Prosthecomicrobium sp. N25: one gene and its partner. The protein of the gene in region 2 binds, or shares a complex with, the protein of the main gene of each other region. Links are inferred from orthologs where the notes say so. Each region holds a gene or a part of one and is shown on either strand. Other genes may lie near its edges. The genes, in order: WBG79_RS00980 and WBG79_RS21640.

Region 1 (8,010 bases), on a different replicon or contig from region 2:
CCTGTTCCATACCGGTGTCACCAGCCAGGACGACGCCTCCGGATTCGTGAACCTGAAGGCCGCCCAGATCCTGTTCGAGCGGCCGAACGTCATCAACCAGATCAGGATCCGCCTCGACGACGTCGACCAGGCCCGGGCCGTCGCGGCGCGGGTCGAGCGGGAGACCGGCTACAAGGCGGTCGCCTGGGAGGAGGCGCACGAGGGCCTTCTGGAGGCCTTCCGGGTCCGCAACGTCATCATGTTCACGGTCGTCGGCGCGATCCTGCTGGTCGCCGGCTTCGGCATCTACAACATCGTCTCCACCATCGTGCACGAGAAGGCGCGCGACATCGCGATCCTGAAGTCGCTCGGCTTCGCCGAGTCGGACATGCGGCGTATCTTCCTGCTGGAGGGCCTGATGATCGGGGTCGTCGGGTCCGTCGCCGGCTGGCTGCTCGGCTTCGGGCTGACCGAGCTGCTCGGCACGATCAAGTTCGAGTTCAAGGCCGGCGTCACGGAGGTCACCCACCTGCCCGTGGCCCGCGATCTCCGCCACTACCTCGTCGCGGCCGCCTTCGCGCTCGCCTCGGCGGGCGTCGCCGGCTACCTGCCGGCCCGCAAGGCCGCCAAGGTGAAGCCGGTCGACATCATCCGGGGGGCGACGTGAGCGCGGACGCCGGGCCGGCGCTGATCGAGGCGCGGCGGGTGACCCGCATCCTGCCGGGCGTTGTGCCGACCACGCTCGTGCGCGACATCGACCTGGCGATCGGGGAGGGCGAGTTCGTCGCCGTCACCGGGCCGTCCGGATCGGGGAAATCGTCGTTGCTCTACCTGCTCGGCCTGCTCGACCTGCCGACCGAGGGCGACGTCCTGATCCGCGGCCGGTCGACCCTCCTCATGGACGAGGCGGAGCGGGCCGCCACGCGGCTGTCCACCCTCGGCTTCGTGTTCCAGTTCCACTTCCTGTTGCCGGAGTTCACCGCGCTCGGCAACGTCATGATCCCCATGCGCAAGCTCGCGCGCCTCTCGGACCGCGCAATGCGCGAGCGCGCCGCCGAACTCCTCGAATCCCTCGGCCTCGCCGGGCAGCTCGGCAAACTGCCGGACCAGCTCTCCGGCGGTCAGCGGCAGCGGGTCGCGATCGCGCGGGCACTCGCCAACGATCCGCCGGTGGTGCTCGCCGACGAGCCGACCGGCAGCCTCGACACCAGGTCCTCCGCCCAGGTGCGCGAGATCCTGGCGCGTCTGGTCGCCGACCAGGGCCGCACCGTCGTGGCCGTGACGCATGACCTGACTTTCGCGGAGGCCATGCGCCGGCGCATCCACCTCGTCGATGGCCGGATCGTCTCCGACGAGCGCCGGGCCGCGGGCGCGCCCGTCAGCGTGACGAGCTGAGCGCCCGCGCCGGCCGGCTCACGCCGCCGCCGCCACGTCGTAGCCGGCGGCCTCGACCGCCGACACGACCGCGTCGCGGCCGAGCTTCGTGTCGACCTCGACCTTGCCGGTCTCCAGGTCGACCGAGACGGCCGCGGCCGGGTCGGCCGCCCCGATGGCGTTCTTGACGCTCTTGACGCAGCCCATGCAGGTCATGCCTTCCACCTTCAGCGTAATCATGTGCGGATCTCCGGTTCGCAGTCCCTGCCGGACGATATGGACCTTCCCCTCGGGGCAAGGTCAATGGGTCGCCGCCCCGGAAAATCACGGACCCGGTCGGGCCCGCGAAGGGCACCGGCCGGATGGCGCGGCGGGCCCAGATCGCGCATAGTCGGCGAGGTGATTCTCGAGGAGCCTGGCCAAAGGACCGCGCACCCACCGATGAGGCGCATCGCCGATCTCTACATCGCGGGCTGCATCGTGGCCGTCGCGCTCTCGGCCGGCGCGGTGATGCGCTTCCAGCTGGGTTTCGGCTGGGACACCACGGGGCTCCTGTCCCTCGGCCTGCTCCTCGCCCTCCTGATCCTGCAGATGCAGACCGGCCGCACGCGCGAGCGCGAACGGCTGTCGGCGGACCTCGCCCGCATCGGCGGCCAGCTCGGCCGGCTCGTCGAGGACCTTGCCAATCTCGACCGCCGGGTGTCCGGCCTGGAATCCGCCGGAGCCCGGCGGCCCGGCAGGGAGCTGGAGCCGGTCATCGCCGAGATCGAGGTGATCGGCACGCTGGTCCGGCAGGTCGTCGAGACGGTCGCCGACCTGGAGCAGCGCGCCGCCCAGGGCATGGCACCCCGGGCCTCGGCGATCCCGGCTGCGCCCCCGGCCCGGGTCGCGCCGCCGCCCGCCGCACCGCCCGCCCCGGAGCCGCCCCGCGCGCTCGACGAGAACCCGCTGGTGCCGAAGCGCTTCGCGCATCTCGGCGAGGCCGGCCTCGCCGAGGAGGTGCGCCGCGCCGTCGAGGCGGGCCGCATCGAGATCTATCTGCAGCCGGTCGTCACCCTGCCGCAGCGGCGGATCCGCTTCTACGAGGCGCTGACGCGCCTGCGCACCGAGGACGGCGAGACGCTCTATCCGGCCGACTACATCGGCATCGCCGAGAAGACCGGGGTCTTGGCCGTGCTCGACCAGGAGATCGTGGTCCGGGCGGTGCAGATCCTGCGCCGCCTCTCGGCCCGTTCGAAAGATGTCGGGCTGTTCTGCAACGTCTCGCTGGCGAGCTTCGCCGACGGGCGCTTCGCCCGCGAGCTGGTCGCCGTGCTGGAGGCCAACCGCGCGCTCGCCGACAGCCTCGTCCTGGAAGTCTCCCAGCGCGGCCTGAAGCAGGGCGGACCGATCGAGTTCGAGACCCTGCGCAGCCTGCAGGGGCTCGGCTACCGCTTCTCCATCGACCAGGTGACGGACCTCAAGTCCTCGTTCCAGCTCCTCGCCGATCGCGGCTTCCGCTTCGCGAAGATTTCCTGCGACCGCCTGCTGAACCGCATGGACGAACTGGCGACCGACATCCATCCGGCCGACCTCGCCAACTACTTCGCCCGCTTCGGAATCGAGCTCGTCATCGACCGCATCGAGACGGAACCGCAGGTGGTCGACGTCCTGGACTACGGGGTGCGCTACGGGCAGGGCTTCGTCTTCTCGCCGCCGCGCCCTGTGCGCAGCGAGGTCCTGCAGACCGCCGAGCCCGAGCCTGCCGCGGCCGCCCCGTCGCGGCCCGCCGCGGCGCCGGCCGGGCGGCCGGTCCCGCCGGGCGGGCGGGCCGGGGCGGGCGAGCCGCGTCCGGCCGAGCCGCGCAATCCGGCCGACCCGCGCCGCAGCGCGCTCGGCCGCGCGATCCTGCAGAGGCAGTAGGACCCGCCATCGAGTCCTAGGGCTCGCCTGCGGGTCGCTCCGTGCCCGAGGCCCCCGTTACGAGAACAGCTTGTCGATGTCGTCCTGGTCGGAGCTCGCGAAGAAGTCGTCGACCGCCGTCTGGCTGACGCCTTGGCCCTTGTGCTGGGGCCCGTGCAGGATGAGCTCGCGCATCCGCCGCTCGTCCTCGGTCTCCTCGATATCTTCCGCGGGCCCGTCCGCGATGTTCAGCTTGCGGCCGATGTTGGTGATGCGGCTCTCGATCCAGTTCAGGGTCTTGACCACCTTGCGGATGCGCTGCCCGGTCAGGTCCTGGAACGAGCAGGCCTCGAAGACCAGGATCATCTTCTCGTCGACCAGCGCCTTGTAGGCCTCCGGGTCGGACGCGTCCGCCCCCATGATGGCCTCGGCGGCCGACATGATGGTCTCGGTCGCCTCCTGGGTGGCTTCTACGACCGCGTCGAGCTCGCGCCCGGCCTCGGGGATGCGGTCGAAGCGGAACTGGTCCGGGCCGAGCTGGGCGACCTCGCGCTTCAGGGTCGAAATTTCGGCCAGGATGGCGCGGAATTCGCCGTACAGCATGGCGTCCGTGCCCGCGACCGCGTCGTCGAGCACCTGCGCCATCCTCTCAGCGAGATCGATGACGTCGTGCAGCCTGACGTCCTCGCGGCCCTTCTGCAGGAACTCGACGAGGCGTTCGATTTGGGCCGTCGCGGCCTCAGCCATGATGTGACTCCTCGCCCGACCGGCGGGTATGGCACCCGCCGCGGTCCCTCGCGCGCCCCGCAGGGTCGAGCTCGTCAGTCGTTGAAGACCGCTTCGATCTTGCCCTTCAGCGTCTGCGCGTTGAACGGCTTCACGATGTAGTTGTTGACGCCCGCCTTCTTGGCGGCGATCACGTTCTCGGTCTTGGATTCCGCCGTGACCATGATGAACGGCGTCTTGCCCAGCGACGTATCGGCGCGGACGTGCTTCAGGAGCTCGTATCCGGTCATCGGCTCCATGTTCCAGTCCGAGATGACGAGGCCGTAGCGGCGCTCCTTCATCTTGGCGAAAGCCTCGGTGCCGTCGGCGGCCTCGTCCACGTCCTCGAAGCCGAGCTGCTTCAGGAGGTTCCGGATAATCCGGATCATGGTTTTGTAATCGTCAACCACCAGGATCGGCATCGAAAGATCGAGCGCCATCTGCATACTCCACTCTTGGGCTTCGGAAATCCCCTTTACTCCGAAGTCCGGTCATTCAATCGGTCCTGGTCGAGGGCTCCTAGCGTGCCCCCTCCCTCTGCCCGCCGCCAACATACGACTGACCTTCAGAAAATTCCGTTAATAGGAGAAATGACGTTGGGTCATGAGAGAAAGCCGCGCGACCACGCGCCGCCGGGACACGACAATATGTCGACTTGCGCGGCCCCCACCCCGATCCTAGCCTCCGCGCCATCCCGGCCGAACGCGGACCCAAGGCGACATGACGATCCCCATCCTGAAGACCTATCATTTCGAGGACCTGAAGGTCGGCATGCGCGAAACCATCATGAAGACCGTGATGGACTCGGACGTCGTCGGCTTCGCCCAGATCTCCGGCGACGACAACCCGCTGCATCTCTCCGACGTCTATGCCTCGAAGACGCGCTTCGGCCAGCGCATCGCCCACGGGCTCTACACCGCGAGCCTGATCTCGGCGATCCTCGGCACCCGCCTGCCCGGGCCGGGCGCCGTCTACATGTCCCAGACCCTCAACTTCAAGGGCCCCGTCCGCATCGGCGACGTTGTGGTGGTCGACGTGGAGGTGATCGAACTCGTCGAGAAGGGCCGCCGTTGCCGGCTGCACTGCGAATGTTCGGTCGACGGCCAGGTGGTGCTCGAGGGCGAGGCGACCGTCATGGTGCCGAGCCGCCCGCAGGCGGCCTGACCGCCCTTCGCACGGCTTGACCGGAGAAACCCGGCGGGGCAGGGTCCGGCCGACCCGTTCGTCAGCCGGACAGCCGAAGCGACATGCATGATCCCGCCGCCGCGGACCGGCGCCCGTTCCATCTGGTCGAGACCCTGGACGCGATCCCGGCCGCGCTGACGGGCGGCGTCGTCGCCATCGGCAACTTCGACGGCGTCCATCGCGGCCACCAGGCGGTTCTCGCGGAGGCGCTGGATCGCGGGCAGGCCGCCGGCCGGCCGGTGCTGGCCATGACCTTCGAGCCGCATCCGCGCACCGTCTTCAGGCCCGACCAGCCCGTATTCCGGCTGACCCCGCCCGGCCCCAAGGCCCGCCTGATGCGGGCGCTGGGCCTCGACGGCCTCCTGGTCGTCCCCTTCGACCGCGCCTTCGCATCCATCGAGGCGGACGCCTTCGTGTCCGACATCCTGCTCGGCCGCCTGGGCATCACCGACGCGGTGGTCGGCTACGACTTTCACTTCGGCCGCGCCCGTGGCGGCTCGCCGGCCTTCCTGGCCGCGCGCGGCGCCCGGGACGGCTTCTCGGTGGAGATCGTCGAGGCCTTCGCGGACGAGGGCGCCGAGCCGGTCTCGTCGAGCCGCATCCGCGACGCGCTCGCGGCGGGCGATCTCGGCCTCGCCCAGGGCCTGCTCGGCTACCGCTGGTTCGTCGAGGCCGAGGTGGTGCACGGCGAGAAGCGCGGCCGCGAGCTCGGCTTCCCGACCGCCAACATGCGCCTCGGCCCGGACTGCCGCCTGCGCCACGGGATCTACGCCGTCACGGTCGCGGTCGGCGCCGCGGTCCACCAGGGCGTCGCCAGCTACGGCCGGCGGCCCCAGTTCGACAACGGCGCCCCGCTGCTCGAGACCTACCTCCTCGATTTCGCCGGCGACCTCTACGGCCGCACCGCGGTCGTCACCTTCGTGTCCTGGCTCCGGCCCGAGCAGCGCTTCGACGGCGTCGAGGCGCTCGTGGCACAGATGCACCGGGACACCGCCGAGGCGCGCGCGGTGCTCGGCGCCGTCGGCCCCGGCACGGCCCTCGACCGCGCCCTCGGCGAAGACCCGTGAGCCTCGCCGCCGCCGGCCCGGCGCGGGATGCGCAGACGCTCCGCGGCATGGGGCTGATGACCGCCGCGATGGTGATCGTGCCGGCCATGGACATCCTCGCCAAGCTGCTCGCCCAGCGCCTGCCGCCCCTGGAGGTCGCCTTCGGGCGCATGCTCGTCCAGATGCTGCTCGCCCTGGCCTTCGCGGCGGCCACCGGCGCGCTCCGCACGCTCCTGCCGCCCCGCTTCGGGGTCCACCTCATGCGCGGCTTCTGCCTCGCCGGGGCGACGCTCCTGTTCTTCACCGCGCTCCGCGTCATGCCGCTCACCGACGCCCTGGCGGTCTTCTTCGTCCAGCCCATGATCCTGACCGCCCTGTCGGCCCTGGTTCTCAAGGAGCGGGTCGACCGCCGCCGCTGGCTGGCCTGCGCGGTCGGCTTCCTGGGTGCGCTCGTCATCGTGCGCCCGAGCTGGCAGGTCTTCGGCATCCACGCGCTGATGCCGCTCGGCACCGCCTGCCTGTTCTCCGGCTACCTCCTGATCACCCGCATCCTGGCCGGCACCGGCACCCTGATGGCGACCCAGTTCGTCACCGGCCTCGGCGGCACGCTCCTGCTCGGCGCCGCGCTCGCGGTCGCGACCCTCCTCGGCCTCGAGGGCGCCGCGGCGCGCATGCCGGCCGGCTCCGACTGGCTGATGTTCCTCGGCATCGGCCTGATCTCGCTCGTCACCCACGGGCTCGTGGTCAAGGCCTTCGAGAGCGCGCCGGCCGCCGTGCTGGCGCCGCTCAACTACCTGGAGATCATCAGCGCCACGACCCTCGGCTTCCTGGTCTTCGGCGACTTCCCGGACGGGCCGACCTGGGCCGGCATCGTCCTGATCGTCGGCTCGGGCCTGGCGATCGTGCGGCGCGAGGCGGGCAAGGCCGCGTGACGAGGCGCGATCCGGGCTTCCCCAACCGCCCCGGCGCTGGTAGAACCGCCGCCATCCTTCGACCTCGGGAACGAGCACGCATGCGTCGGCTTCACGCGACCGGGCGGGACCTCCGCCGAATTACGGGCCCGGCCTCCTCCGGGCGCGCCTGATCGCGACCCGGTCGAGGTCCGGGACTTCCTAAGCCTCGCCCCGCGGCGCGGCCCCTCGAGGCCGCCGCCCCTGTCCCGTCCGATCCGAGTTGACCGATGAACGACACGTCCGCCTCCGCGACCCGAGACTATTCGGAGACGCTCTTCCTCCCCGTCACCGACTTCCCCATGCGCGCCGGCCTGCCCGAGAAGGAGCCGAAGATCCTGGAGCGCTGGCAGTCGACGGGCCTGTACCGCCGCCTGCGCGAGGCCGCCAAGGGCCGCCCCCTGTTCGTGCTGCACGACGGCCCGCCGTACGCCAACGGCAACCTCCACATCGGCCACGCGCTCAACAAGATCCTCAAGGACGTCATCACGCGCTTCAAGCAGATGGAGGGCTACGACTCCAACTACGTCCCCGGCTGGGACTGCCACGGCCTGCCCATCGAATGGAAGATCGAGGAGCAGTACCGCGCCAAGGGCCGCAACAAGGACGAGGTGCCGGCGGTCGAGTTCCGCAAGGAGTGCCGGCAGTTCGCCGAGCACTGGATCGGCGTGCAGGCGGCCGAGTTCAAGCGGCTCGGCGTCGAGGGCGACTTCGAAAACCCCTACCTGACCATGGCCTACGAGGCCGAGGCCGTGATCGCCACCGAGCTGCAGAAGTTCGCGGTCTCGGGCCAGCTCTACCGCGGCTCCAAGCCGGTCATGTGGTCGGTC
Region 2 (8,381 bases):
AGCGCTGGTAGATGGCGTCCACCGCGGGCAGATTGTAGACGAGCATCATGGTCCGCGCGCCCTCGCCGCCGAAGTCCCAGCCGATCGACGGGCCCTGCCAGAAGATCCGGTGCTGGCCCTGGTCGCGCGTGTGGAGCGTGCCTTCGCCGTAACGCAGGCCGGCCGCGATCGCCCCGGCGCCCTCCTCGCCGAGGATATAGCCGTTCGGCTGGCCGTACTGGGACACCGCCTTCTCGAGGACGGTCGCGAGCCCGCCCGAGACGTTGCCGAAGAACTTGTGGCCGGTCGAGACCAGTTCGTTGACCGTGTAGGTGCTGTTGGTCTGCGCGCCGGCGGGGGCCGCGGCGAGCGCCAGGGCGGCCATGGCCGCGAGCATGAACTTCGTGAACCAGTGCCGAAGCATGGACTTTGACCCTCGTGTCGGACGCCTTGGCCCTGTCGGTCGGGCTCGCCTTTAACGGGAGCTCCAGGTCTTGCCGGTATCGTCGCACCGGTCGAGCGGCGGACGAATCATTCATGGACGAGTTTAGCGGAAATCGGGCGAAGCCAGGGCGACGGCCGCCCCAGGTGTTGAGAGGGGGCCGGCGGGCCGCCGCCGTCGCGCTCCTGGCGATCGTCCCGCTGGCGCCGGCGCTGGCGGCCGGCGGGGGCGGGCACGGGTCGGAACCGGCCGCGGCCGCGGGGCCGCCGCCGCCCGGACCGCCCCGGCCGAAACCCGCCTATGCCCCGCCGCCGAAGCTCGAGGCCGTGGTCGTCGCCCCGCGGCTGCCGCGCATGACCGCCGATCCGCGGACCGGCATTGCCATCGGGGGCATCGATCCGGTCAGCTATTTCGTGGAGCCGGAGCCGCGGGAGGGCGCCCCCCGCTTCGAACTGGAGTGGCGGGGGGCGACCTGGCGTTTCCTGAACGAGGGCAACCTGATGGCCTTCCGGGCCGACCCGGAGGTCTACGCGCCCCGCTTCTCGGGCCTCTGCGTGTTCCAGCTCGCCGCCGGCCTGATCGCCGAGGCGGAGCCCGGGCACTGGGTGATCCACCGGGACCGGCTCTATCTCTTCGCCACCGCGGCCCATCGGGTCGGGTTCCTGTCCGACCCGGACGCCATGGTGGCGAGCGCGGAGGCGAACTGGCCGGACATCGCCGGGGAGCTGCCGTAAGCGGGCGCGGCGAGGCTTTCCGATGCTATGAAACGGGGGGGCGGGCGTGTATCGGTGGCAGATCCCCCGGAAGGTGATTCGGACCGCCACGGCCGAGGACCGTTCCGGAGCCACAGCCGGAGTCCAGTCCCGATGGCCGACGCCGCCGACATCGCCGCCCTCGACCTCGCCGCCCTCCTCGCCAGCCGCGTCTGCCACGACATCATCTCGCCGGTCGGGGCGATCACCAACGGCCTGGAGGTGCTCGACGAGGACGCGAGCGAGGAGATGCGGTCCTTCGCGATGGACCTCATCAAGAAGAGCGCCCGGCAGGCCTCCGCCAAGCTGCAGTTCGCGCGGCTCGCCTTCGGGGCGGCCGGGTCGGCGGGGGCCGAGATCGACCTCGGCGACGCCGAGCAGGTCACCCGCGGCTTCATGGCGGGCGAGAAGGCCTCGATCGAGTGGCATGCCGCGCGCGTCCTGATGCCGAAGAACAAGGTGAAGCTGCTGCTGAACCTCGTCCTGATCGCCACCCATGCGATCCCGCGCGGAGGCGTCATCAAGGTGACGGTGGAAGGCGAGCCGGCCCGGCCGAGCTTCCGGCTGGTCGCCACCGGCACGAACGCCCGCATCCCGCCAGGCGTCGACGGCATCCTGGTCGGACGTCTGCCCGAGCAGGCGCCCGACGCCCACATGATCCAGCCGATCTACGCCGGACTGCTCGCCCGTGCGGCGGACATGAACGTCTCGGTCGAGAAGGTCGATGACTCGGTCGTCTTCAGCGCGGTCATGGCCGAATCCTCTCCTACGTATTAACCGCCTGGTGCAATTTCTAGATTTCCGTTGGGGCAGCAAGCGTCTCTTAACGTATCGCCCGGATACTGGACCTCGACATGCGGAAAGGGCATCGGCCCGACACCGCAGACAGAGGGCAGGTAGCGGGCCATGGACGATCTGCTTCGCGAATTTCTGACGGAGACCAACGAGAGCCTCGACGTGGTCGACGTCGAACTCGTCAAATTCGAGCAGGACCCCAACAACGCCAAGATCCTGGCGAACATCTTCCGCCTCGTGCACACCATCAAGGGCACGTGCGGTTTCCTCGGCCTGCCCCGCCTCGAGGCGATCGCGCATGCGGCCGAGACGCTGATGGGCAAGTTCCGGGACGGCGTCCCGGTGACGCCGCAGGCGGTCAGCCTGGTGCTGAACTCGCTGGACCGGATCAAGTCGCTCGTCGGCGAGCTGGAGGCGACCGAGCAGGAGCCGGCCGGCTCGGACGAGGACCTGATCTCCCTGCTCGAGCAGATGGCCGAGGGCAAGATGCCGGCCGCCGCGGCGCCGCCGCCCCCGGTCGCCGAAGCCCCTCCCGCGCCGAAGCTCGTCCAGGCCGACGGGCCCAAGCACACCGAGGGAGAACTCGTCTACCAGGTCCTGGAGCGCCCCCTGCGTCCGGGCGAGGTCTCGCTCGACGAGCTGGAGCGCGCGTTCCGGGAGACGGACGCCGACGTTCCGCTCGCCCGTCAGGCCGAGGCCAAGATCGAGGCTCAGCACAAGAAGGAAGCCGCCGCCGCTAAGGACCCCGAAAAGCGCGACGGCAAGGACGGCGACGGCGAAGCCGGCGGCAAGGCCGGGTCCGTGGCCCAGCAGAGCATCCGCGTCTCGGTCGACACGCTCGAGCACCTGATGACCATGGTCTCGGAGCTCGTGCTGACGCGCAACCAGCTCCTCGAGATCGTGCGGCGCCATGAGGACTCCGAGTTCAAGGTCCCGCTGCAGCGGCTCTCCAACGTCACGGCCGAGCTGCAGGAAGGGGTCATGAAGACCCGCATGCAGCCGATCGGAAACGCCTGGCAGAAGCTGCCGCGGGTCGTGCGCGACCTGGCCCAGGAGCTCGGCAAGCAGATCGAGCTCGAGATGATCGGGCAGGACACCGAGCTCGACCGGCAGGTGCTGGAGCTGATCAAGGACCCGCTCACCCACATGGTGCGCAACTCGGCCGATCACGGCCTGGAGACGCCCGAGCAGCGCAAGGCGGCGGGCAAGCCGGAGAAGGGCACCATCAAGCTCTCGGCCTACCACGAGGGCGGCCACATCATCATCGAGATCGCCGACGACGGCCGCGGCCTGAACGTCGACAAGATCAGGCAGAAGGTCGTCGAGAACGGGCTCGCCACCGAGGCCGAGCTCGAGAAGATGACCGAGCAGCAGATCAACAAGTTCATCTTCGCGCCGGGCTTCTCGACGGCCTCGAAGGTCACCAACGTGTCCGGTCGCGGCGTGGGGATGGACGTCGTCAAGACGAACATCGATGCGATCGGCGGCACGGTCGACCTGAGGAGCGCCCAGGGCCAGGGCACCAACTTCACGATCAAGATCCCGCTGACGCTCGCCATCGTGTCGACGCTGATCGTGGAATCGGCCGGCGACCGTTTCGCGATCCCGCAGCTCTCCGTCGTCGAGCTGGTGCGGGCGCAGTCGAATACCGAACACCGCATCGAGCGCATCCGCGACACGCCGGTGCTGCGCCTGCGCAACAAGCTCCTGCCGCTGGTGCACCTCTCCAGGCTCCTCGGCATCTCGAGCCTCGATCCGGCCAAGCAGGAGAAGTCCGAGGACGACGGCTTCATCGTCGTCATGCTGGTCGGCAACCAGACCTTCGGCCTCGTGGTCGACGCGGTGTTCCACACCGAGGAAATCGTCGTGAAGCCGATGTCGACGATGCTGCGGCACATCACGATGTTCTCGGGCAACACGATCCTGGGCGACGGCTCGGTGATCATGATTATCGACCCGAACGGCATCGCGCAGGCGCTCGGCGGGGTCGCCGGTACGCAGGTCAACGACGAGCGCGGGTCGGAGGAGGAGAGGGCGCGCGAGGACGCGCAGACCATCTCCATGCTGCTCTTCCGGGCCGGGTCGATGGAACCCAAGGCGGTCCCGCTCTCGCTGGTCACGCGCCTCGAGGAGTTCTCGGTCGACAAGGTCGAGCACTCGAACGGACGCGACCTGGTGCAGTATCGCGGCTCGCTGATGCCGCTCGTCTACTTCGACGAGATGATGCAGCGCAAGTCGGAGGGCAGCCTGCCGATGCTCGTCTTCTCGGATGCCGGCCGGTCCATGGGGCTGGTGGTGGACGAGATCATCGACATCGTCGAGGACCGGCTCGACATCCAGGTCGGTTCTGAGCGTCCGGGCGTGCTGGGCTCGGCCGTCATCAAGGGCAAGGCGACGGAGGTGGTCGACATCGGCTACTACCTGCCGCAGGCCTTCGAGGACTGGTTCCGCCGCAAGGAGCTGAAGCAGGAGGCGCTCACCCGCACGCTGCTGTTCGTCGACGACGCGGCCTTCTTCCGCAACATGCTCGGGCCCGTGCTGAAGGCGGCCGGCTTCAACGTGACGAGCGTCGAGTCCGCCGTCGACGCCCTCAAGCTCTTCGACGAGGGCCGCCGCTACGACGTGGTCGTCTCCGACATCGAGATGCCGGACATGAACGGCTACGAGTTCGCCGAGACGCTGAAGCGGCATCCCAAGTTCCGCGCGATCCCGATCCTCGCCCTGTCGGCGATCTGCACGCCGGCTTCGATCGAGCGCGGCCGGCAGGCCGGCTTCGACGACTACATCGCCAAGTTCGACCGGGCCGGCCTGATCGCCGCGCTGAAAGAGGTCACCACCTACGACTACGGAGTCGCGGCATGAGCGAGGACATCTCCAGCCTCACGGATTCGGTGCAGTACGTCACCGTCGTGATCGGGGGGCAGCTGTTCGGGCTGCCGATCGAGCGCGTCCACGACGTCTTCATGCCGGAATCGATCACCCGGGTGCCGCTGTCGCGGCCCGAAATCGCGGGCGTCCTCAACCTGCGCGGCCGGATCGTCACGTCGATCGACATGCGCAAGCGCCTGCACCTGCCGCCGCGTGCGGAAGGGGGCCACGCCATGGCGGTGGGCATCGAGCACAAGGGCGAATCCTACGGGCTCCTGATCGACAACGTCGGGGAGGTCCTGACGCTGCCGACGGCGGGGCGCGAGCCGAACCCGGTCAACCTGGACTCGCGCTGGGCGTCGATCTCGGGCGGCGTCCATCGCCTGAACGGGCAGCTGATGGTCATCCTCGACGTCGACCGCGTGCTCGGCGGGATGGCCGAGAGCCTGGCCGCATGACGGCGATCCGAAGCGGGGACATGGAGAGGGCTTCGATGAAGTACTGCCTGGTGGTCGACGATTCGAGCGTGATCCGGAAGGTCGCGCGGCGGATCCTCGAGGATCTGTCCTTCGAGATCATGGAGGCCGAGGACGGCAAGCAGGCCCTCGATCTCTGCCGCAAGCAGATGCCGGACGCCATCCTGCTCGACTGGAACATGCCCGTCATGGACGGCATGGAATTCCTCAGCACGCTCCGGCGCGAGCCGGGCGGAACGGACCCGAAGGTCGTGTTCTGCACCACCGAGAACGACGTGGCGCACATCGCCAAGGCCATGCGGGCCGGCGCCAACGAATACATCATGAAGCCCTTCGATCGCGAGATCGTCGAGGCCAAATTCGCCGAAGTCGGCCTGATCTGAGCGGGGTTCCATGTCCTTGACCGCAAGTGCCGTCACCCCGGGCGCCGGCACCGTCACCGATCCCGTCCGCGTGATGATCGTCGACGACGCCGTCGTGGTGCGGGGTCTGATCGGGCGTTGGATCGACGAGGACCCGGCGCTTGCCGTGGTCGCCAGCCACCGCAACGGCAAGCTCGCCGTGGACGACGTGCTCCGCTCCAATCCGGACGTGGTCGTGCTCGACGTCGAGATGCCGGAGATGGACGGCCTCACGGCCCTGCCGCTGCTCTTGAAGGCCAAGCCTGGGCTGGTCGTCGTGATGGCGTCCACCCTGACCCGCCGCAATGCCGAGATCAGCCTGAAATGCCTGGCGCTCGGGGCGGCCGACTACGTGCCGAAGCCGGAATCCAACAGCTCGGTCTCGACGTCCCCGGAGTTCAAGACGGAGATCCTCTCCAAGGTGAAGGCCCTGGGCATGCGGGCCCGGCAGAGGGCCGGACGGCCGGTGGGCGGTGCCGCCCCGGCGCGCCCGGGCCCGCCGATGGCGCATGCGCCCTCGCCCGCCCGCACGCCCTTCTCGCAGGCCGCCGCCCCGCAACGGGTCTCCGCGACCGCCGCCCCGTCGGCGATGACGCGGCAGGGCGCCTCGATCGTGACGCGGTCCTATTCGACCGTCTCGCCGCGGGTGGTCCTGATCGGTTCGTCGACCGGCGGGCCGCAGGCGCTCACCCGCCTCTTCGGCGAGATCGGCAAGTCGATCGCCAACCTGCCCGTGCTCGTCACCCAGCACATGCCGCCGACGTTCACGGCCATCCTGGCCGAGCACCTGACGAAGGCCTCCGGGCGCCGCGCGGCGGAAGGCGTGCACGGCGAGCCGCTGATGCCCGGACGGATCTACGTCGCTCCCGGCGGCAAGCACATGGTGATCGGCAAGGACGGCGGCGACACCGTCGTCCAGCTCAACGACCTGCCGCCGGTCAACTTCTGCAAGCCTGCGGTCGACCCGCTCTTCCAGAGCGCCGTGCCGATCTACGGGGCCGCGATCCTGTCGGTCGTGCTTACAGGCATGGGCCACGACGGTGCGGCCGGCGCCAAGACGATCGCGCAGGCCGGTGGCAGCGTGATCGCCCAGGACGAGGAGACCAGCGTGGTGTGGGGCATGCCGGGGGCGGTCGCTCAGGCCGGCGCCGCGTCGGAGATCCTGGCCCTCGACCAGATCGGCCCCAAGATCGTGCGGATCCTGAGCGGAGGCCGGGCGTGACACCTTCCGACTACGACTACCTGCGCGCCTTCCTGAAGAGCCGCTCCGGGCTGGTCCTCACCAACGAAAAGCAGTACCTCATCGAGAGCCGCCTGCAGCCGGTGGCCCGCAAGGTCGGCCTTGCGTCGATCTCGGCGCTGGTGATGCGCCTCAAGGAGCCCGGCTCGGCCCAGCTCCAGGAGGCGGTCGTCGAGGCGATGACCACCAACGAGTCGTTCTTCTTCCGCGACAAGGTGCCGTTCGAGCACTTCACCCAGGTGATGCTGCCCCACATGCTGCAGGCGCGGGCCAAGGACCGCCGCCTGCGGATCTGGTGCGCGGCGGCTTCGACGGGACAGGAGCCCTACAGCCTCGCCATGTGCCTCAAGGAGGCGGAGGCGCGGCTGGCGGGCTGGCGGATCGAGATCATCGGCACCGACATCTCCAACGAGGTGCTCGAGAAGGCCAAGGCCGGGATCTACAGCCAGTTCGAGGTGCAGCGCGGGCTGCCGATCGCCAATCTCCTTAAGTTCTTCAAGCAGACCGGGGAGATGTGGCAAGTCTCCTCCGAGCTCCGCTCGATGATCCAGTACCGGCGGTTGAACCTTCTGGAGAATTTCTCCAGCCTCGGCCAGTTCGACATCGTCTTCTGCCGCAACGTGCTGATCTACTTCGACAACGAGACCAAGATCGATATCCTCACCCGGATCCGCCGTCAGATGACCGAGGACGCCTTCCTGGTCCTTGGGGCGGCCGAGACGGTGGTCGGGCTGACCGACGCGTTCAAGCCCATGCAGGACAGGCGCGGCCTCTACGTCATCAACAGGCCCATGGAGCGGCCGCAACTGGCGGCGACCGGCACGTCGGGTGCCCCGGGACCCGGGCCCGCGGGCAGCCAGAGGCTCGGGAGCTTCGGCTTCGGGGTCCGCTGAAGAACGCCGCCCGGAGACCCTCTTGGCTGTCGACCTCACGCTCCTGGAAAGGATCGACGCCCAGCGCCGACGCGACGGCCTCCTTACGGTGGCGGAGATCGTGGATCGCGTCGGGGCGACGAACCGGGTCTACGATCCGTTCTCCCTCATCGTCTCCCGCGGCGTCACGATCGGACGGGGGAACGTCTTCCATCCGGCCGTCTCGCTGATGGCGTCCGCCGATGCGGAGCTGACCATCGGCGACGAGAACATCTTCCATCCGCTGACCGCCATGTCGGCCGAGAGCGGACCGCTGGCGGTCGGGTCGGGCAACCAGTTCGGGGAGGGCGGCTTCACGGCCCGGACGAACCGGGCGGGCGCCTCGATCGCGATCGGGGACGGAGGCCGGTACCTCGGCGGGGCGGCCGTCTACGGCGCGAGCCGGCTCGGCAGCGGCAGCCAGATCCTGGGGGCCGTCACCGCGGAGAGCGTGGTGCTGGAGGCCGGCGGCGACTTCCGGTCGCCGGACCCCGACGAGCGGGCGGGGCTTCTCAAG

The links.
Region 1: the proteins of WBG79_RS21640 (region 2) and WBG79_RS00980 are in contact, whole or in part, in a solved structure (PDB 1A0O), measured with the Escherichia coli proteins. The link is inferred for Prosthecomicrobium sp. N25 from one-to-one orthologs.

What each region holds. Positions count from the first base shown.
Region 1 is NZ_JBBCAT010000001.1:210,773-218,782, forward strand. What follows is about bases 2,748-5,662. They hold WBG79_RS00980 (response regulator), read right to left. Parts: upstream 4,440-5,662; coding sequence 4,056-4,439; downstream 2,748-4,055. Other genes in these bases: WBG79_RS00970 (EAL domain-containing protein), read left to right, coding at 2,748-3,255; WBG79_RS00975 (protein phosphatase CheZ), read right to left, coding at 3,313-3,981; WBG79_RS00985 (MaoC family dehydratase), read left to right, coding at 4,720-5,163; WBG79_RS00990 (bifunctional riboflavin kinase/FAD synthetase), read left to right, coding at 5,247-5,662. Outside these bases: WBG79_RS00955 (ABC transporter permease), read left to right, coding at 1-646; WBG79_RS00960 (ABC transporter ATP-binding protein), read left to right, coding at 643-1,374; WBG79_RS00965 (heavy-metal-associated domain-containing protein), read right to left, coding at 1,393-1,593; more of WBG79_RS00970, read left to right, coding at 1,795-2,747; more of WBG79_RS00990, read left to right, coding at 5,663-6,251; WBG79_RS00995 (DMT family transporter), read left to right, coding at 6,248-7,162; ileS (isoleucine--tRNA ligase), read left to right, coding at 7,411-8,010. UniProt on the Escherichia coli protein: Involved in the transmission of sensory signals from the chemoreceptors to the flagellar motors.
Region 2 is NZ_JBBCAT010000003.1:506,920-515,300, reverse strand. What follows is about bases 1,745-5,030. They hold WBG79_RS21640 (hybrid sensor histidine kinase/response regulator), read left to right. Parts: upstream 1,745-2,079; coding sequence 2,080-4,830; downstream 4,831-5,030. Other genes in these bases: WBG79_RS21635 (chemotaxis protein CheW), read left to right, coding at 4,827-5,030; chpT (histidine phosphotransferase ChpT), read left to right, coding at 1,745-1,950. Outside these bases: WBG79_RS21655 (DUF1134 domain-containing protein), read right to left, coding at 1-403; WBG79_RS21650 (YHS domain-containing (seleno)protein), read left to right, coding at 517-1,155; more of chpT, read left to right, coding at 1,288-1,744; more of WBG79_RS21635, read left to right, coding at 5,031-5,294; WBG79_RS21630 (response regulator), read left to right, coding at 5,330-5,695; WBG79_RS21625 (protein-glutamate methylesterase/protein-glutamine glutaminase), read left to right, coding at 5,706-6,935; WBG79_RS21620 (CheR family methyltransferase), read left to right, coding at 6,932-7,846; WBG79_RS21615 (AraC family transcriptional regulator), read left to right, coding at 7,869-8,381. UniProt on the Escherichia coli protein: Involved in the transmission of sensory signals from the chemoreceptors to the flagellar motors. CheA is autophosphorylated; it can transfer its phosphate group to either CheB or CheY.